DNA from 3 places in the Staphylococcus capitis subsp. capitis genome. Region 1 is predicted to be linked to each of the others. Evidence: predicted binding sites of a transcription regulator. Region 1 holds the regulator's gene; each other region holds the start of a gene.
What was found. The regulator NrdR, encoded in region 1, represses ribonucleotide reductase genes. The targets are predictions, from matches to a motif close to AACACNATATATNGTGTT.

Region 1 (7,433 bases):
ATTCATCTGTAATATACATGATACGACCTATCTTTTCAAGGTTATCTATGTTTTTTCAAACGAATTTCATCCACCAAATTCCAAATAAATTCATCTTTTTCAAGTGTTTCTTGATCTTGGGAACCATATTGTCTTACATTGACTTCATTATTTTCTACTTCTTTATCCCCTACAACAATTTGGTATGGTATTTTTTGCATTTGCGCTTCACGAATTTTATAACCCATTTTTTCATTACGATCATCAATCTCAACACGAACGCCTTGCGATTTAAGTTCATCTTGTAATTGGCGAGCGTAATCATAATGTAAATCTACATTAACTGGAATGATTTCGACTTGTTTTGGTGCTAACCATGTTGGGAAAGCTCCTTTAGTTTCTTCAGTAAGGAATGCGACGAAACGTTCCATTGTAGAAACAACACCTCGGTGAATAACTACTGGTCTATGTTGTTCACCATCACTACCAATATAAGTGAGTTCAAAACGTTCAGGTAGTAAGAAATCAAGCTGCGCAGTAGATAAAGTTTCTTCTTTACCCATTGCAGTTTTAACTTGAACATCAAGTTTAGGACCATAAAATGCCGCTTCACCAATAGCTTCTACATATGGTAGACCCATTTCATCAACTGCTTCTTTGAGCATTGATTCAGCTTTATTCCACATTTCATCATCATCCATATATTTTTCTTTATCTTCAGGGTCTCTGTAGCTTAATCTGAAAGTGTAATCCTTAAAACCGAAGTCTTCATAAACTTCTTGAATCATATTGACTACTCTTTTGAACTCTTCTTTAATTTGATCTGGTCTCACAAATATATGAGAATCGTTAAGAGTCATTCCACGAACACGTTGTAAACCTGAAACTGCACCACTTGCTTCATATCTATGCATAGTACCTAATTCCGCAATACGGATTGGTAATTCTCGGTAAGAGTGTGGTTTATTATTATAAATCATCATATGGTGTGGACAGTTCATTGGTCTTAATACTATTTCTTCAGTTTCATCTAATTTCATAGGTGGAAACATGTCATCTTGGTAATGATCCCAGTGACCAGAAGTTTTATATAAATCAACATTTGCTAATACTGGAGTATATACATGGTCATATCCCATGCTCACTTCTTTATCTACAATATAGCGTTCAATTTCACGTCTGATTGTAGCGCCATTTGGTAACCATAAAGGTAATCCAGCACCAACAAGTTGGCTATTAGTAAATAATTCTAAATCTTTACCTATTTTGCGATGATCTCTTTCACGACGTTCTTCAAGCATTTGTAAATGCGCTTTTAAATCCTTTTTATCAAAAAACGCAGTACCGTATATACGTTGTAACATTTTATTGTTACTGTCACCACGCCAATAAGCACCTGCAGTTGATAGTAATTTAAACTCTTTTATCTTAGAAGTCGAAGGTACATGTACACCACGACATAAATCAGTGAATTCACCTTGTGAATATAAAGTAACGCTCTCATCTTCTGGAATTGCATCAATAAGTTCTAATTTATATGGATCATCTTTGAAGAATTCTTTCGCTTCATCTCTACTTACAACTTTTCGTTCTATTTTATAATTCTCATTAACGATTTGCTTCATCGTTTTTTCTATTTTTTCAAAATCATCTGATGATACTTTTTCATCCATATCAAAGTCATAGTAAAATCCGCCTTCAACCACCGGACCTACACCAAATTTCACATCACCATATAAACGCTTCAATGCTTGTGCCATTAAATGCGCAGTAGAATGACGTAAAACCTCTAAAGCCTCTTCACTACCTGGTGTAACAATCTCAATTGATCCATCTTCCTCAAGTGGTCTAGTTAAATCTACCATTTGACCATTAAATTTACCTGTTACAGCTTTCTTTCTTAAACCTGGGCTAATAGATTGAGCGATGTCTTCAGTAGTAGTACCTTTATCAAATTCTTTTGAATTACCATCTGGAAATTGAATATTAATTTGATCCATATTAAACCCTCCTAAAAATTAAAAAGATCTGATCGTTGACTTATTGAATGATTAAGATAACTATCCACAAAACAAAAAACTCGCCCCCTATAACAAGGGACGAGTTTGTCGTGGTACCACCCTAGTTGCTCAGCTTTATAAAAATAATAACTAAGCTACTCTACATGAGATAACGGTCTCGAGCCGGATATTCATTACAAATATCAATATGAAGTAGTAATAATTTAATATATTAGCCATATTCTCATCAACTAATGACTTTCTGTGTAATAGTGATTAAATTATCTTATCTTCAATAGTTTCAACGATTAAGATTTAAGTCCATTATACACCTCATAAGATAAAATTCAATTGTTTCTATAATTTTTACCTTCTAAATAATATGGTGTAGATAGTGTTTTAACACGTTCAATAATTCTAGCTGCTTTAGTTTTCTCAGCTCCATCTCTCGTCATAGATAAATGATGCTCTAATTCACTATAGTCGAAGTTCGAACTGAAAAACGTAGGTAACTCATGAACCATTCTATAATGTAATAATGGTCCGATAATTTCATCTCTTACCCATGGTGTAACCTCTTCAGCACCTATATCATCAAGCATAAGTATATTAGCTTCACGCACACGTTCTAGTTTCTTTTCAAAACTACCGTCTTTGAAGCCACCTTTTAAAGTACGAATAAATTCAGGTAAGTAAACAATAGTGGATGAAATCTTCTTCGATTTGAGTTGATTAGCAACTGCACCTAATATAAATGACTTACCTGTTCCAAAAGGCCCATACAAATATAATCCTTTTACTTTTTCATTATTAGCTATACTTGTGCATATTTCATCTGCAGCCATCGCTACGTCCAAACGATCACGTTCAGTCATGTAAATATCTTTTAATTTTGCATCTAATGTATCACGTTGCATATGATGTGAGGTGATGAGTTGAGAGTTAAAGCGTTCTTCATCATGCTTAATTTTACATGGACATTTCAAATATCTAATCTTAATTCTTTCATTTTCTATATACAACTCAGGTACGTGCCCTTTAACAAAATTAGGACATTCTTCAAAACGATGACCATCATAATGCTTCTGTTGATCTTTATACTCTTGTAAAACATTTAAATCTTCATCAATCATTGCATTCGTAAGTTGATATTGATGTTGCTCTAGAAACTCTTTAACATCTGGGTCTTTTATAACATTTTGCTTGATTTTCTCAATACGTTTATTTAAGTCGTCTGACGCACCCATTATGTTCTTGAAACTTTTCATTACTCATTGCCCTCCTCCCATTTTTTATTCAAGCGTTCTAAGAATGCTTTTCGATCTTTTTCTAATTTTTCATCTTTTGTGGTTGAATCTTTTGTAACTGATGTATTTGATTGAGCCTCTCTATTTTCAAGCCATTTTGGAGTTTTCTCTTTTGAAATAAGTTGCTTGTTTTGTCTGGAATAGTTTCTATTCCCTTTGAAATTTTGGTCATAACTTTTAGGTTGATTAACTTGAAGTGCATAGTTGTACGCTTGCTTAGCTGTTTTAATATCTTTTTTCTTCCAATTTGATGCAATTTCGAATATGTAAGATTTGGGTAACTTCATATCTTCTTTTAGCATAACAAATTGCAATAGTATATTAATCACACCGAAACTCATTTTTTCTCTATCAATTAATTCTTCAATCATACTTTTTTGTGATTGCGTAGGTTCAGAACCTGACCAACTCGCTAACATATCTATAGGACTAGTTTCGTCTAATAATTGTAACCATTCATCAGTATTATCTAGGGGTGTATCTTTTTCTTGAGTTGATTTATCAAAAGACTCACCTTTCAATTGTAATTTAGGCAAATGATTTTCGTGTTCAATCAAATAATATGATCGTGCTTGCTTGCGCATTTCTTCAAATGATAATTGTTGCGCACTAGTAATTGAATTTAATATAACTTTTTTCATTCCATCGGCAGTCAAACCATATAATGTAGCCAATTGAATAATTAATTCTTTAGCATCTTTAGTTACGATTTCATTACTGATAAAGTGTTGATTTAACATATGTCTCAACATTTCGAAATCAAATGTCTCATTGGATAAATCAATACCACTATAGTGATTAGCTTGTTTAAGATTAGCTAAATCTTGATTCAAAACCTTTTTGGGTACATTAAAAACTTCAGTAAACTTCCTAGTCGTTTGTTGATAATGACTTAAATCCTTTTTGTCTTTTTCAAAATGATTCTTTAAAGACTGATAACGATTTTTATCAACTTCACTATATAAAAAAACAGATAACATAGGATCATTAAAAAATTGATAAGCTGTAGGAGGTTGTATTAATTGATATACAAATCGTGTTTGCTGCTCTTCATGCTTAACAAAGGTTTTAATTAACCCGATAGCTTCTAAATAATCCATCTGCTTTCTAAAGTCTAAAAGATTTATTTTTAACTCATTCATAAATATATAATGAGTGAGCGGATAATGATGATGGTCGTCTACAAATTGATTGATAAAGTGATAAAGCCCTATAGATTGCGGACCGATTAAAGGCGTAAAGAGACGGTTCAATATTTCTAAATGTTCTGTCGTTAATTGAAATTCTTTGATGACCTCGAAGCTATCTTGAGGTCTTAACCCATACTCATACGACTGTAATCCCATTTAATAATCACTCCGTTTATTATCACTCAAGATTCCTTGCATTGAAGCAAGTAATTGGTCAACGTCCTTAAACTCTTTATAGACAGATGCAAATCTAACATATGATACTTGATCAACATTCATTAATAATTTCATTACATGCTCCCCTATATCTCTTGAGGATATTTCAGTTTGACCTTCGTCACGTAATTGCCATTCGACTTTATTGGTAATATCTTCCAATTGTTGGTATCTTACTGGTCTCTTTTCACAAGATCTCACTAACCCATTTAATATTTTTTCTCTTAAAAATTGTTCTCGAGTACCATCTTTTTTAACAACGATAAGCGGACTTACTTCAATGTGTTCAAAAGTAGTAAACCGAGTTCCACAATTTTCACATTCTCTTCTTCGTCTTATTGCATTTGCATCATCTGCGTGTCTAGAATCAACTACTCTAGAATGTGTTGAATTACATTTTGGGCATTTCATTTATGTCACCCTCTTAAGTTTGATTAACGTACATTATACTACATAATTGTATTGTAAAAAAGAAAGGTTATTTACGCTAGAATTTAGATTTTAATGCTATAAATATAGAATTTTAAATGATATTTTACTCTAAAAATGAATCTTTGTATAAATGTTTAAAACAGAATTTTAAATTAAGTTAATTACGTTTTCTAATGTATTTATTATAAAGATATAAGTCTTACAACAAATTTCCAAATAGAAAGCTGTCAACAAAGGATTAAAACCAACCAATATGAGTCAGATAAATACTAACTTTATGATTGTTCATACTTTGTCGACAGCTTATAATTACATGTCTTATACTGTTTTTTAATTATACTGCTTTAACAGTGGCTTCTTTCTCAATCAGTTCTCCAATTTGTTCAGCTACTTCTACAACACGATTAGAGTAACCCCATTCATTATCATACCAAGCAATTACTTTTACTTTATTCTCACCCATAACCATAGTAGATTGAGAATCTAAAACTGCAGAATTAGGATTCGTATTAAAGTCTACTGATACTAAAGGTGCATCTTCAACATCTAAAATGCCATCTAAGTCCGATTGTCTAAATGCTTCATTTACTTCTTCAGCAGTGACATTTTTTTCTAAATCAACGACTAAATCAACAAGTGAGACATTCTTAGTTGGAACACGTAAAGCCATTCCATGAAGTTTCCCTTCAACTTCTGGTAACACTTCTTTAAGCGCTTTAGCGGCACCAGTTGAAGTTGGAATAATACTTTCATTGCAAGAACGTGCTCTACGTAAATCCTTATGAGGATTATCAATATTTTTTTGATCGTTAGTAATGGCATGAACAGTTGTCATTAAACCATTTACAATGCCAAACTTATCATTCAAGACCTTTGCAACTGGACCGATACAATTGGTAGTACATGAAGCATTACTAAAGATGTCGTATTGATTAATATCAAGTTTGTCATCATTAACACCTTTAACAATCATTTGTACCTCTCCACCTTTTGAAGGGCCTGTGAGTAATACTTTCTTTGCACCTGCATTAATATGAGCAATGGCTTTATCTCCATGATTAAATTTACCAGTAGCTTCAATAACAATGTCGATATCTAATTCATTCCATGGTAAGTTTTCTGGATTTCTATCAGAAACAAGTTTAATTTCATGATTATCTACTTTAATACCATTTTCTGTTGCTTCAACTTTTTTATCATATGTACCATGAGTTGTATCATAATTAATTAAATGTGCAATAGTTTCAGAAGGATAACTTGCATTAATCGCTACAACATTTAAGTTTTTGTTTTTTAAAGCTATACGTAGCACCATTCTTCCAATTCTACCCATTCCATTAATCGCGATATTCGTTGACATTAAAAAGCACCCCTTGAACATTTATTTATATGTTATACTTTATGGAATTAGTATAACATATTATCTGTCTTTTGAAAGCGTTTCCCTATACTCATGTTCGAACTTTTATCTATCATTTTAAATAAGTTATACTTATTATTTAACATATAAAAATAAAAAACGTACACAAAACAATGCTTTGTGTACGCTAACTTTATTAATCAATATAACCTTCTTCTTCAAGAAGTTGTTGTAAATTTTGTTTTAATTCAAGTTTATCACCTAGATTGTCTATGACATGATCCGCCATTCTACTTTTCTTATCAATAGATATTTGACTATACACACGTGCCTTAGCATCTTCTTGTGATAAATCATTTCTTTCCATTAAACGTTCAATTTGAATACTTTCAGAAGTGTAAACTACCCAAACTTCATCCACAGTATCTTGTAAATCATTTTCAAATAACAAAGGAATATCCATAATGACATTGTATCCCTCATTTAGGTAGTGATTCTTCTCTTCTTCCATTATTTCTCTAACAATAGGATGAACTATCTTATTAAGTTCTATTCGTTGTTCTGGATTATTAAAGACAAGTTCTCCAACATATTTACGATTCATCTCACCATTGTCGTCAATAGCTTCTTGACCAAATTTCTCTCTTATTTGATCTAATCCTTTTGAACCCTTCTTAACAGCTTTTCGAGATGCAATATCCGCATCAACAACCTTAAATCCATAAGCAGTTAATAATTCTGAGACTGTTGATTTACCAGTTGCGATTCCACCTGTTAGTCCAATAATCTTTGGCATATTTTCACGCTTCCTTTATTTCTGACAATTTGGGCAAAAATGACTATTTCTAGTGGCAATCACTTTTGTTTCTATTTCATGCCCACATGTTTTACAATATTTCTGTTTATAAACATTTAAATGCAATTGCATTTCTCCGGTTTTACCGTCAGC
Region 2 (7,433 bases), 830 kb from region 1:
TATTATTACTTGCGCTAAGTGCAGCAATTATGAACATGGTTCCGTGGGGTGGACCTATGGCACGTGTGGCAACAGTATTGAAAGTGAAAAGTGTGAATGAATTATGGTATGGTCTGATTCCAATTCAAATTATTGGATTCGTCCTCGTAATCATCTTCGCAGTATACTTAGGATTTCGTGAAAAGAAACGTATTAAGAAGGCGATAGAAAAAGGCGAAGTAGAAGAAACGCAAGATGTAGATATACATAGATTAGTTAATATTTATGAACGTGAACAAGATATTAAGTTTCCGGTTAAAGGCCGTGCTAGGAATAATCCTTATATTATATGGATAAATGTAGTATTAACGATTTTAGTTATCGTCATCATGCTAACAAATCTAGCGCCACCAGAGTTTGCTTTCATGATAGGCACTTCACTCGCACTAATTATCAACTATAAAAGTGTTGATGAACAAATGGATCGATTAAAGGCTCATGCTCCTAATGCCTTAATGATGGCGGCAGTCATTATTGCAGCTGGAATGTTCTTAGGTGTTCTTAATGAAACGGGTATGCTCAAAGTGATTGCTACTGATTTTATTAAGATTATTCCAGATGCAGTAGGTCCATATTTGCATATCATTGTTGGGATATTCGGTGTGCCATTAGATTTATTAACAAGTACGGATGCATATTACTTTGCTGTTCTACCTATTGTTGAACAAACTGCTAGTCAATTCCATGTTTCAGCTGTTTCTACAGCATATGCAATGGTGATTGGTAATATTATTGGTACATTCGTAAGTCCGTTTTCACCAGCATTATGGTTATCCATTGGACTTGCTGAAGCGAATATGGGTACTTACATTAAGTATGCATTCTTTTGGATTTGGGGATTTGCCATTGTGCTATTACTTATCGCAGTACTTATGGGCGTCGTGACTGTTTAGAGTTTAATTAAATCATATGCTTAGTGTGAAGGCGCTATCACAAAAGGGATGAAACGAAGTTTTCATCCCTTTTTCTATGAAATAATTTACTCTAAAAATTATCAGATAAATTACAACAACTGTAACAACGATGTTGATTAAATCGCTATAACTACTGTCATGAAAGTGATTTAAATTGTGTAAAATTGACACACGTTTTTTACAAGAGGGCGTTACATTATTATGATTCATTTACAAAGTATTAACATTGTACACAAACGGTTGTGTGTCTGTTACAGTGTTTCTTGTCGTTAATTAACGAAGAAAAAATTAAACTTAAATGTTAAAGATAATTGAAGGTAGCCACGAGATAGTTAAAAGATTTACCCAAATTATAGGAGGATATTAAAATGAAAAAAATCGCTACAGCTACAATCGCTACAGCAGGTATTGCAACATTTGGAATCATGCAACACGATGCAGATGCAGCGGAAAATAACAATAATGGATATAACCCTAACGATCCTTATTCTTACAGCTACACTTATACAATCGATCAACAAGGTAACTATCATTACGATTGGAAAGGTAACTGGAGTCCACAACAAGCTCAACAAGGAAACAACTCTAACTACTCAAATGCTAACCAAAGTACACAAAGCTACAATTCATACAATAACTACAATAATTATAGAACAAATAACCAAACTCAAAGCTACAACTCAAATAATGGTGGAGGTTTAGGTGCAAATTATTCAACTTCTGATAGAAACGTTAAAGTAACAACTCAATCAGCACCAACTCAAAAATCTTCAAGCAATGCATCAGCTGCATTCGCAGGTCAAACATCTTCAGGTTCAAACCTATACACTTCAGGTCAATGTACTTACTATGTTTATGACAAAGTTGGCGGCAAAATCAGCTCAACTTGGGGCAACGCTAACAACTGGGCTAACGCAGCAGCATCATCAGGTTACACTGTAAATAATACACCTAAACAAGGTGCAATCATGCAAACTTCACAAGGTGCATTCGGTCACGTTGCATACGTTGAGAACGTAAATAATGACGGTTCAGTAAAAGTATCTGAAATGAACTATAACGGTGGACCTGGAGTTGTATCTACTCGTACAATCTCAGCAAGCCAAGCTGGCGCTTATAACTACATTTCATAATCGAGTGACTAGAAATATTTTTAGTATTGAAGCCATGAACTTAAACGGTTCATGGCTTTTTTATATAGATAAGAAACTTTATACATATAAAGAGTTAAGTCAATGATTATGTGATTGAAGTTATTTTAAAAGGGAAATTTAAAAACAAAGGGATTAGAGTTGAGCTATTTTTAGCTTTAAGGAAGGTGAAGTAACATGGAATTTAACATTTGGATGTGGATTATTTTTGCAGTTATTATCATTGTCACTATAGCTGTTATTCTTATATTAACAGTTGGTTCAGTTTATGAAGAACGTGCTTATGATAAACGTTCAAAAGAAGAAAAACGTAAAAACACAGAAAAGAACCTTCAAATGGCAAAAGGTCACACAGATGAAGAAAGTGAAAAGAGTGAAACACCACACCATCAAACTGAAGATAAATCACATCATTAAGTAGATAATGAAAAAGTTGAAGAACGGTTTAAAGACAAAGATAGATAAGTAGAATATTTTTTATTCATAAGGCTCTGACATGTAGACGATAATCACACATGTTAGAGCTTTCTAATTGTTCACAATAAAGTGTTCTTTCTACATATAGTTCATGAAACGTTAAAATCTTTTTGACACTTTCGTTAACGTCTAAGTTATCGATTGTAATACTATATATAGTATTATATTTTGTAAATAGATACCATATATAGAAAAAGGTGATAATATGACGGCTTTAGAACAATCATTAACACGATTGATAACAAAAGATCCGACAATATTAAATGAAAATGCAAATAAAGATAGTAATACTTTCTCTACAATGAGAGATTTGACAGCTGGAACTGTATCTAAGTCATATGCACTAGAAAATCTACTTCCAAAACACGTAGCTAAAGCACATTTATCTGGAGATATACATTTCCATGATTTAGACTACCATCCTTTTCAACCATTAACGAATTGTTGTCTAATTGATGCTAAAGATATGTTAGAAAATGGCTTTGAAATAGGTAATGCACATGTGACCTCCCCTAAATCAATACAAACCGCATCTGCACAACTTGTTCAAATTATCGCAAACGTATCAAGCAGCCAATATGGTGGTTGTACAGTTGACCGCGTAGATGAATTATTAAGTACATATGCTAAATTAAATGCAGAACATCATCGTGAAATGGCACAACAATATGTCCAACCAGATAAAATAGAATCTTACGTTGAGCAACAAGTGACTAAAGATATCGGCGATGCCATCGAAAGTTTGGAATACGAAATTAATACACTTTATACCTCCAACGGTCAAACGCCATTTGTAACATTAGGATTTGGTCTAGGTACAGATGAACTTAGTCGCAAAATACAACAAGCCATTTTACGTACTCGTATTAAAGGACTGGGTAAAGACCGTATGACAGCTATTTTCCCGAAACTTGTCTTCTCAATTAAAAAGGGTACTAACTTTAGCCCCGATGATCCCAATTACGATATTAAACAACTCGCACTTGAGTGTTCAACGAAACGTATGTATCCTGACATCTTAAATTATGATAAAATCATTGAGCTTTTAGGAGATTTTAAAGCCCCAATGGGTTGCCGTTCATTCTTACCTAGTTGGAAAGATGCAACTGGAAACTTTGAAAATAATGGCCGCTGTAACTTAGGCGTTGTCACATTGAATATCCCAAGAATTGCAATAGAATCTAATGGTGATATGGCCAAGTTTTGGGAGTTATTTGATCAAAAAATGCAATTGATGCATGATGCATTAGTTTATAGAATTAAACGCTTAAAAGATGCAATACCTAATAATGCGCCAATTCTTTATAAAAGTGGTGCTTTTAAATACAAATTAAATGCTTCTGAAAATGTAGAAGAACTGTTTAAACATCAACGTGCGACGATTTCAATGGGTTACATTGGCTTATATGAAGCCGCAACAATGTTTTACGGTCCTGATTGGGAGGATAATATTGAAGCTAAAACATTTACATTAGATATTCTAAGAGAAATGAAATATTATCAGAATGCATGGACTAACCAATATGATATTTGGTTTAGTATTTATAGTACGCCAAGCGAATCTTTGACCGACCGATTTTGTCGCTTAGATAAAGAGCGCTTTGGTGAAATACCTGATATTACCGATAAAGGATACTACCAGAATTCCTTCCATTATGATGTGCGTAAAGATGTAACACCTTTCGAGAAGTTAGATTTTGAAAAGGATTACCCTTACTATGCAAGTGGTGGTTTTATCCATTATTGCGAATATCCTAAACTTAATCACAACATTAAAGCGTTAGAGGCAGTGTGGGATTATTCTTATGATAAAGTTGGCTATTTAGGAACGAATATTCCTATTGATCATTGTTACAAGTGTGATTATGATGGTGATTTTGAAACTACTGAAAATGGTTATAAATGCCCGAACTGTGGAAATAGCGATCCTAAGACCGTCGATGTCGTGAAAAGAACATGTGGTTATTTAGGAAATCCAGTACAACGACCAGTGATAGAAGGACGTCAAAAAGAAATTTGTGCAAGAGTTAAACATATGAAGGAACCACGTTCATGAGCATGTTAGACATTAAAACAGGACAAAATCACATTGCTAAAATTGAAAGGCATAGCTTTGTGGATGGCGAGGGTGTACGTTGTAGCGTATATGTATCAGGATGTCCTTTTCAATGTAAAAAGTGTTATAACGAAAAAGCACAGAATTTTAAATATGGTGAAACATTTTCTGAAGATATCTTGCAAGAAATACTTGAAAATTGTGCCCCTTCGTATATTTCTGGAATCAGTATTTTGGGTGGAGAGCCTTTTTGCAATTTGAATATATCTTTAAAGATTGCACGAGCGTTTAGAGAGAGATTTGGTTACAGTAAAACGATTTGGATATGGACTGGCTTTCTATTCGAATATTTGAAACATCAAACGGATGAACGACGAGAATTACTTGAACTTACTGATATTTTGGTTGATGGACTATTTATGTATCAGCTATATAAACCCAATTTACCTTATAAAGGCTCTCTTAACCAACGTGTGATAGACGTTCAAGATTCTTTGCGTAGCCATGGGATTATTGAATATGTGTAATAATGAAGCGGGTGTTAACACTCGCTTCAGTTTATTTCATAATCTAAAATGTTAAAAGAGTTATTAAACACTAAAGTAGGAAAAATGATAATACCTAATCAAATTTAAAGTGATAATAAATAATAGTCTACCTATATATATACTATTTACATCTTTAAGTGATAAAATATTAATGTATACAAAATTTGTTCACCAAGTTTAAGGAGATCTTCTCATGGTTTTATTTATCATAGAAATCATAATAATGATTCTTGCGATATTATTAGGTCTTAGAACAGCTGGCGCACTTGGATGTGGTATCTTTGCGATTGTAGCTCAGTTAATAATGATATTTATCTTTCGATTACCTCCAGGTTCAGCTCCTGTTACAGCAGTTTTAATTATCCTATCTATTGGTATCGCAGGCGGAACTCTTCAAGCAACAGGTGGTATTGATTATCTCGTTTATATTGCTTCGCGTGTGATTGAACGCTTTCCAAAATCGATTATATTTATTGCTCCGATGATTGTTTTCCTTTTCGTCTTTGGTATAGGTACGGCTAATATAGCTTTATCCTTAGAACCTATTATTGCAAAAACGGCGCAGAAGGCACATATACAACCTAAGAGAGCCTTAACTGCATCAGTTTTAACTGCAAATTTAGCACTGCTTTGTAGCCCTGCAGCTTCAGCTACCGCATATATCATTTCAGTTTTAGCAGGATATCATATATCGATGGGTAAGTATTTAAGTATCGTTTTACCAACTGCTCTTATTAGTATGTTGCTACTTAGTATTTTTTGTACTTTTGTAGGGCGTAAAGAGAAAGTACATGATTCATCTGAGCGTTTAGTTCAAATGCCAGAGGACGAGCTTGAAAATCAATTTTCAAGAAAAGTAAAAATAGGCGTGCTAAGCTTTCTATTATGTGTGTTAGGCATCTTAACATTTGGTATATTCCCACATCTTATGCCTACATTCGATGTTAATGGAAAGACAGTCAAAGTAGAAATGACTGAGATAGTACAATTCTTTATGTATTTAAGTTCAGCAATTAATTTACTATTAGTCAAAATTAACACATCAGATATTTTGACTTCTCATATTACGCAATCAGCAACGGGAGCTTTATTTGCTGTGCTTGGACCGGGTTGGTTAGGTGCAACAATCTTTAATGCGCCACAAAATTTAAAAATATTAAAAAATGATATCGGACAAACGATTAGCCAAGTTCCATGGTTAGTCATTATATTAGTTTCCATTGTAGCGATGATTGTAATATCTCAGACTGCCACTGCGTCGATTATGGTGCCTATCGTTATGAGTTTAGGCATTCCACCTATTTATTTTGTAGCCATGGTACAAACGTTGAACGTTAACTTCGTGATACCAGCTCAACCAACATTACTATTTGCTGTGGAGCTAGATGAAACAGGCAGAACGAGACCAACCAGCTTCGCCGTCCCAGGATTCTTTGTGATTACTGTATCTATCATCATTGGGTTCACTATTAAAGCACTATTAGGTTATTAAAAATTAAATCATTCTCTACGGTTTACTTAAACTACTTTTCAATGAAATTGGAAAATAGTTTTTCTTTTGTATAAGGAATTATTTCTTTAAGAGTTGAAGTTTTGAAAAAAATAAATATTCTTTAAATGCGTATTTTTATGCATAATCAATATTCTGTAAAATTCGTTTATTTTGTTAAATTTTAATTTAACACTGTTGTCATAGTCATTTTAAATGAACATTAAAATGCCTCAAACTATATAAATATTCACTATAACGGTTAAAAATCTTTGTATGTAATTTGCATTATTATTAAAACTTCGTTATTGTCTTTTTTGTGAATCAATAAATATTGAGCGTAATTGAACACACGATTCATAAAAATAATATTAGGGGGATCACAATTGAAAAAGGAAAAAGTTATGGACTGGACGATCTTCATAGGCGTAGTCATAGTATTACTTTTTGCCGTTATACCTATGATGGTTTTTCCGAAAGCAAGTGAAACAATCATCACAGACATCAATAGTGCCATTTCTAATTCAATTGGTTCTGTGTATTTATTTATGGGACTGGCAATCTTTTGTTTCGTTCTTTACATAGCGTTTGGTAAATACGGCAATGTCACATTAGGGAAAGCAAGTGACAAGCCAGAATTTAATAATTTCACATGGGCTGCGATGCTATTTTGTGCGGGTATCGGCTCAGATATCTTGTATTGGGGTGTGATTGAGTGGGCATTTTACTACCAAGTGCCACCTAACGGTGCAAAACCAA
Region 3 (7,433 bases), 850 kb from region 1:
TATTATACAGTTAGACACCCCTCTTTTTGAACAATATCAAAAGGTTGATCAATTATTAACACAAGATAAGGAAATTTCTCAATTATTTTCAACGAAAAAGCAAAACATATTAAAACACGTTCATACTATTCGTATGTATGAAAACCAAAAACAAAGTATATTTGAAGATTTAAGTAAAGAGTTAAAATAATTAGAGAACTTACTAAACCTTAATAAGAGATTCCCTGCTTTGTCTATTTAATGGTAAAATAATATATTCAAATTTCGCAAATAACTATTAAAGTTGATATAATAATAATGATATTAAGAAGATGAGAAAGGATGTTCAAAACGTTGAATAAAAGTGACATCTTAAGTGATTTAAAGTCGATTATTCCCGACAATATAATTAAAGTTGATGAACCTCTCAAACGTTATACATATACTGAAACTGGTGGAGAGGCTGATTTCTATTTATCCCCAACAAAAAATGAAGAAGTGCAAGCAATTGTATCTTACGCTTACAATAATAATATTCCTGTAACATACTTAGGTAATGGTTCAAATATTATCATTCGTGAAGGTGGAATAAGAGGCATAGTTCTAAGTCTACTCTCATTAGATCATATTGATGTTTCTGACGATGCAATTATCGCTGGTAGTGGCGCTGCTATTATTGATGTTTCAAGAGTGGCACGAGACCATGTTCTTACTGGTTTAGAGTTTGCTTGTGGTATCCCAGGTTCAATCGGTGGTGCTGTATTTATGAATGCTGGAGCATATGGCGGTGAAGTGAAAGATTGCATCGATTATGCCCTTTGCGTTAATGAAAAAGGCGATTTAATCAAGTTAACTACTGAAGAACTAGAGCTAGATTACAGAAATAGTATTGTTCAAAAGAAACACCTCGTTGTGCTTGAAGCAGCGTTTACTTTAATGCCAGGTAATTTAGATGAGATACAAGCTAAAATGGATGATTTAACTGAAAGAAGAGAATCAAAACAACCATTAGAATACCCTTCTTGCGGAAGTGTATTCCAAAGACCGCCGGGCCATTTCGCCGGTAAATTAATTCAAGATTCTGATTTACAAGGTCACCGTATCGGTGGTGTAGAAGTATCAAAAAAACATGCTGGCTTTATGGTTAATGTGGATAATGGTACAGCGACTGATTACGAAGATTTAATCCACCACGTACAAAGAACTGTTAAAGATAAATTTGATGTAGAACTAAATACAGAAGTACGTATTATTGGTGAACACCCTGAAAGTTAATTTTATAAGGAGGTACATCTGTGACCGATATTCACGGTTCAGTCATTGATAAAGAGACAAGATGTACTCACTATCACTCTTTTTTAGATGTTATTGCGATAAAATTTAAATGTTGTGACAAGTACTACCCTTGTTATAAATGTCATGATGAACATGAGTCACATCCTATACAGAGATGGACTGAAAAAGAATTTGATCAAAAGGTCATTATGTGTGGTGTATGTAATCATGAAATGAGTATACACGACTACATGATGGTTGAAGTTTGCCCTAAATGTAAAGCACATTTTAATAGTAGATGTAAATTTCATTATCATTTGTATTTTGAAATATAATTTACTTTAATAGTCTTTTTAAAATAGACATTATGTTAATATTACAAAGGTTAAGCAATTGAATTTTGCTTAACCTTTTTTATTATCAAAATAAAAAAGCCTTTAGTTATACAACACAGTAAGTATTGTAAACTAAAGGCTTTTCCCCTATTAAGTTAATATTTACTATTCATCGAATACAAAGTCTTCATCACGTAGTGCTTCAACATTTAATGCTAATGTGTAGCCATCACCTTTTACTGAGAAGAAGTCATGGTTCTTAGTAGATGTATCCAAAGCATTTTCGATAATAGGATTAAATTCACGTTCTTCAAAATATGGTTCAAATCCTAAATTAGATAATGCTTTATTACCATTATATCGTACATAGTTTAGAACATCTTCAGTTAACCCAATATCATCATATAGAAGATGTGTATATGAAACTTCGTTATCATAAAGTTCATTTAACAACTTATACATTTCTTGATCGGCTTTTTGCTTTTCACTTTCTGAAAGTTCATTACGTAAACTTTGAGCATCTAAACCAGTGAAAACCCCATGAATTGATTCATCCAATAAGATTTTACGAATAATTTCACCAGAAGTTGTCATTTTACCTTGGCCAGCAAGATATAGAGGATAATAGAAACCGGAATAGAATAAAAACGTTTCTAAAAATACGCTTGACACTCTTGCGATATATTGGTCGAAGATTGATGCTTCTTTCCCCCAAAGCTTATGATAATTGTCGATAATTTTATCTGATTTGTATTTTAAATGAGGTTCTTCAATTACCCATGTGTCTAGCAAATAGTTCGTTTCACTAGATGGAAGTAATGTTGTGAAGATATGAGAATAACTTTTAGCGTGAATTTGTTCCATCATGGCCATAAAAGAGTATACAGCTTTTTTTCTTAAATCTGTCGTGTGTAACATAATTAAAGGCATTCCATCGTCTGCTTGGTGCGTATCTAGCCCTGTTAATCCTGCTAAAGCCTTTTTAAATGTTTCTTTTTCAGAATCTGTCAATGTTTTCCAACTTGCTATATCTTTTGAAACTTTAAACTCTGTTTCTACCCACATTTGTGAGATATTTTGACGCCAAAACATATTCGTCATATCTTCTTGGGTGTTCCAGTTGACCGCTTTCATGTAAATCCTCCTGTCGTTATTATGTATAGCGTAGAGAATTCCAACCACATAAAATATGATATGCATAATTTACAGTGATTGAAATTTCTAGCATTGTATTAAATTGAAAATATTAGATTGCACAGCTTGTACATTCTTCTACACTAAGTAATTTGTTACGTGTATAATAAAGTGATTTTAGTCCTTTATAATGCGCGTATACATATAATCTTGAAAGTTCACGTGTAGAAATTTCTGAATTTACATATAGAATTGTTGAAATACCTTGGTCTACATGTGTTTGAATTGTTGAAACTAAATCAATTAATTTCATTTGATCAGTATTAAATGCTGATTTGTAGTACCACATTGTTTCAGGTGATAGGAAAGGCATTGGATAAAACGTTTCAGCATTTCCATAAGTACGACGCTCAATTTGATCTACAATAGGCATTACAGAGCTTGTCGCATTTTGTACGTAAGAGATACTTTGAGTAGGCGCAATAGCTAAACGGTAAGCATGATAAAGACCGTATTGTTCTACTTCTTTTTGTAAAGCTTTCCAATCTTCGGAAGTTGGAATATCTAAACCATCAAATAACTGACGAACTTTTTCAAATTGTGGTTCAAATTCTTGTGAAGTATAGAATTCAAAGTATTTGCCATTAGCATAATCTGATTGATCAAAATCTTGATAGCTTTCTCCACGTTCTTTAGCTATTTCCATTGAACGTTCTATAGAATAATAGTTCATCATCATGAAGAATATATTAGCAAAGTCTTTCGCCTCTTCAGACTCATAACCGATTTTGTTCTTTGCTAAATATCCATGAAGATTCATTACACCTAGACCTACTGAGTGCAATTCACTATTAGCTTTTTTAACACCTGGAGCATTTTGAATATTAGCTTCATCACTCACAACAGTAAGTGCATCCATACCAGTATGGACAGAATCTCTGAACTTACCTGATTCCATGACATTAACGATGTTTAATGAACCTAGATTACATGAAATATCACGTTTAATTTCATCTTGTGTTCCATAATCATTGATAATAGATGTTTCTTGTAGTTGGAAAATTTCTGTACATAAGTTGCTCATTTTAATTTGACCAATATCAGAATTGGCATGTACTTTATTAGCATTATCTTTAAACATTAGATATGGATAACCAGACTGTAATTGTGTTTGTGCAATTGTATTTAACATTTCACGTGCATCTTTTTTCTTCTTATCAATGTTCGGATTAGCAACCATATCATCATAATATTTTTCTAAATCAATATCATCTAATGTCACACCGTATTCTTGCTTTACAGTATGAGGGGCGAACATATAAAAGTCCTTTCTTTCTTTAGCTAAATCAAAGAACTTAGAAGGAACAATAAGACCAGTTGAAATCGTAGATAAACGTAAATCTTCGTCGGCATTTACCTTTTTAGTATCTAAAAATTCTTCTACATCATAATGGAAAATATTTAAATATACAGCGCCTGCACCAGGTCTTTGACCTAATTGATCAGCATAACTAAATCCGCCTTCAAGTGCTTTAGCTACTGGTAATACACCTTTAGCAACACCTTTAATACCTTTGATTGCCTCACCACGGGCACGTAGTTTTGATAAATTAATAGCGACACCGCCACCAATTTTACTTAGTTGTTTCGCTGTTGAATCAATAAAGTTAATAGAATTTAAACTATCATCAACTTCTAATAAGAAACATGAAACAAGTTCACCACGACGTGCACGTCCTGCGTTTAAGAAAGTAGGCGTTGCTGGTTGATAACGTTGTTCAACCATAGAAGAAATAAATTGTTTTGCTTGTTTAGTATCACCATTAGCTAAATAAAGAGCAACAATTGCAACATGCTGATTATAATCTTCTAAAAATTGACTTTTATCATTTGTTTTTAAAGCATAGTCCTTGTAGAACTTACTTGCAGACATGTAGCTCGCGAATTGAAAGTGGATTGACTTAGCATACTCAGTAATTTCTCTTAATTCTTCTTCTGAATATTTCTCGAATACATTGAAATAAAAGTCATTATCCACAAGATAATGTAAACGTTCAATTTCGTCATCGAAATAAATTGTTTTATCATGGATTTCTTTAAGATAAACTTTTAGTGCTTCCTGATCTTTTTCTAAATCAAAGAAACCATTATCTTTTCTCTTCGTTACTTCATTATTTAGTTCAATATGATTGTATTTCTTCTCGTCCATGGTTTTCATTGAAATTACCCACCTTATCCTTAAATTCAATTACATCATTGTTCGTACCTTGTACTTCAAATTTCATAAGTAGAGGAACATCATAGTCCTCTGAGATTGTACGGCCTGCTTTAGCAAAATTTTGCCCCCAATTACGATTTCCGCTTGCAGCTACCGCTTGTAATTGAGCGTGATTAACTTCTAAAAAAGATTGAACAGGTTGTGGCACTTCTCCAAATCCAATAGTGCCAGTAACTAAGATATAAGGTTCATTTACTGGTTCTGTACAATTGTCTTGAGTAATTTCTAATGTGTCATCAATTTCTGCTCGCTTTATAAAACGTCTTACATTTCCAGAAAATGAGAAATATACTACTTTCATTGGATCACCTTCTTTCTTCAATCTTTAGTTGTCGTGTCTATATTGAGCATTCACTAACTCAAAAAATAAAAGCACCACTAGTATAGAGGTGTAAACCGTTAAAATTTTTAATTTCTAAATATTCTTATTTCTTATTAAAGAACGTTTATTTTAATGCCTCTAGTATACCTTTAAGTTTATAACCACTATATATAGTACTTAAAACTTAAAATATTACTAAATGATAAATTGCTATATTTGTAACTGATTACCAATATTGCAAAGATTTATCATTTTAATCAGTGTGATTTTGCATTAAAATTAATCATTTTCCCAATATTAACTTTCGAACCCTAAACACTATATATAGTGTTTGTTTTGAAAAGTTAATACTATATTCTGTGTTTCATTATACATAAGTAGATTGTTTAATGAAAGTTAAAGTTTAATGACGAAAAAACTAAAATTTTTAGAAAGTGCACCACTACGTGATTAAAGACTAATATTCTGAATAAAAAAATTTTTTCAAGTTTATTTGCTTGCATTTTCCTGAAAAATAGACGTACCCATTCTTTGTGTAATCTGGAAAAAATCTCATTATGATAGTATGCAACCTACAAATATATGAATTTTAATTTTAATCACTTTCATTATTCACAATTTAATCTTTTTGAGGGTCTCACACTTACTAACAGAACATGTGTTCGTATTTGTATTATAAAACGTTATTTTTTAATTTGCAAGTACTCATGCATAGCTTCTTTATTTATGCTAATATAGTTACGTTAATCTTATTGTATTGAGGCGATAATATTGAATCCAAAAGTAAAAGGTATTATTGCTATCTTAATTTCTGCTGTTGGATTTAGTTTTATGTCTGTATTTTTCAGACTCGCTGGAGACTTACCTGTCTTTCAAAAATCTTTAGCTAGAAATTTAGTAGCTATGTTTATACCTCTATTTTTTATTATAAAATATAAGCAACCTATGTTTGGTAAATTAAGTAGCCAGCCTTTATTGATTTCACGTTCTACCCTAGGGCTCATAGGTGTATTACTAAACATATACGCGATTGACCATATGGTACTTAGTGATGCCGACACTCTTATGAAATTGAATCCTTTTTGGACAATTCTCTTAAGTTTAATTTTTTTACACGAGAAGGTTCGTAAATATCAAATATCAGCGATGATAATAGCTATACTAGGTATGTTACTTATCGTTAAACCTGAATTTTCATCATCAGTTATTCCATCAATAGCGGGTTTATTCTCAGGTATATTCGCTGCATCAGCTTACACATGTGTTCGTGCACTTAGTACTCGTGAAAAACCTTACACAATCGTATTTTATTTTTCATTATTCTCAGTTGTTGTCTTAATACCTTTCTCAATTATTACATTTGAACCTATGACAACGGTACAGGTTATATACTTGCTTGGTGCGGGTTTATCTGCAGCTGTTGGACAAATAGGTATTACACTTGCATATAGCTTTGCACCTGCTAAAGACATTTCAATCTTCACGTATGCTTCTATTATTTTTACAGCATTATTTGGTTTTATCTTATTCGGAGAAACACCAGATATGCTGGCAACTGTAGGTTATGTAGTTATTATTAGCGCAAGTTACTATATGTTTGAAAAGGCGCGACGAGAATCAAATATAAAAGAAAGTTAAAGGAGCTAAATTAATGGCACAAGGACGTCAAAAAGATGAACTTCAAGATATTACTTTACTAGGTAATCAAAATAATACGTATGATTTTAATTACAGACCAGATGTTCTAGAGACCTTCGATAATAAGCATCAAGGTCGTGACTATTTCGTTAAATTTAACTGTCCAGAGTTTACATCATTATGCCCTATTACAGGTCAACCAGATTTTGCTACAATTTATATTTCATATATCCCTAATGTTAAAATGGTTGAGTCTAAATCATTGAAACTCTATTTATTTAGCTTTAGAAATCATGGTGACTTCCATGAAGATTGTATGAATATCATTATGAATGATTTAATTGAACTCATGGATCCTCATTACATTGAAGTTTGGGGTAAATTCACACCTAGAGGTGGCATCTCAATTGACCCTTATACAAATTATGGTCGTCCTAATTCTAAATATGAAAAGATGGCTGAACATCGTTTG

Region 2: a site for NrdR is predicted at 2,727-2,744, ahead of nrdD (anaerobic ribonucleoside-triphosphate reductase). Genes of this name have one in related genera too.
Region 3: a site for NrdR is predicted at 5,484-5,501, ahead of nrdI (class Ib ribonucleoside-diphosphate reductase assembly flavoprotein NrdI). Genes of this name have one in related genera too.

The regions. Positions count from the first base shown of each region.
Region 1 covers NZ_CP145263.1:1,108,957-1,116,389, reverse strand. The annotation lists gene thrS (threonine--tRNA ligase) at 42-1,979, opposite strand; gene dnaI (primosomal protein DnaI) at 2,327-3,247, opposite strand; gene V6C74_RS05630 (DnaD domain protein) at 3,247-4,632, opposite strand; gene nrdR (transcriptional regulator NrdR) at 4,633-5,103, opposite strand; gene gap (type I glyceraldehyde-3-phosphate dehydrogenase) at 5,459-6,484, opposite strand; gene coaE (dephospho-CoA kinase) at 6,681-7,280, opposite strand; gene mutM (bifunctional DNA-formamidopyrimidine glycosylase/DNA-(apurinic or apyrimidinic site) lyase) at 7,296-7,433, opposite strand, start outside.
Region 2 covers NZ_CP145263.1:275,926-283,358, forward strand. The annotation lists gene V6C74_RS01355 (citrate:proton symporter) at 1-932, shown strand, start outside; gene V6C74_RS01360 (CHAP domain-containing protein) at 1,322-2,086, shown strand; gene V6C74_RS01365 (hypothetical protein) at 2,282-2,521, shown strand; gene nrdD (anaerobic ribonucleoside-triphosphate reductase) at 2,787-4,637, shown strand; gene nrdG (anaerobic ribonucleoside-triphosphate reductase activating protein) at 4,634-5,164, shown strand; gene V6C74_RS01380 (anaerobic C4-dicarboxylate transporter family protein) at 5,379-6,677, shown strand; gene V6C74_RS01385 (BCCT family transporter) at 7,061-7,433, shown strand, end outside.
Region 3 covers NZ_CP145263.1:1,958,645-1,966,077, forward strand. The annotation lists gene V6C74_RS09725 (GrpB family protein) at 1-190, shown strand, start outside; gene murB (UDP-N-acetylmuramate dehydrogenase) at 322-1,254, shown strand; gene V6C74_RS09735 (CHY zinc finger protein) at 1,275-1,589, shown strand; gene nrdF (class 1b ribonucleoside-diphosphate reductase subunit beta) at 1,755-2,723, opposite strand; gene nrdE (class 1b ribonucleoside-diphosphate reductase subunit alpha) at 2,836-4,941, opposite strand; gene nrdI (class Ib ribonucleoside-diphosphate reductase assembly flavoprotein NrdI) at 4,904-5,302, opposite strand; gene V6C74_RS09755 (DMT family transporter) at 6,095-6,961, shown strand; gene queF (preQ(1) synthase) at 6,975-7,433, shown strand, end outside.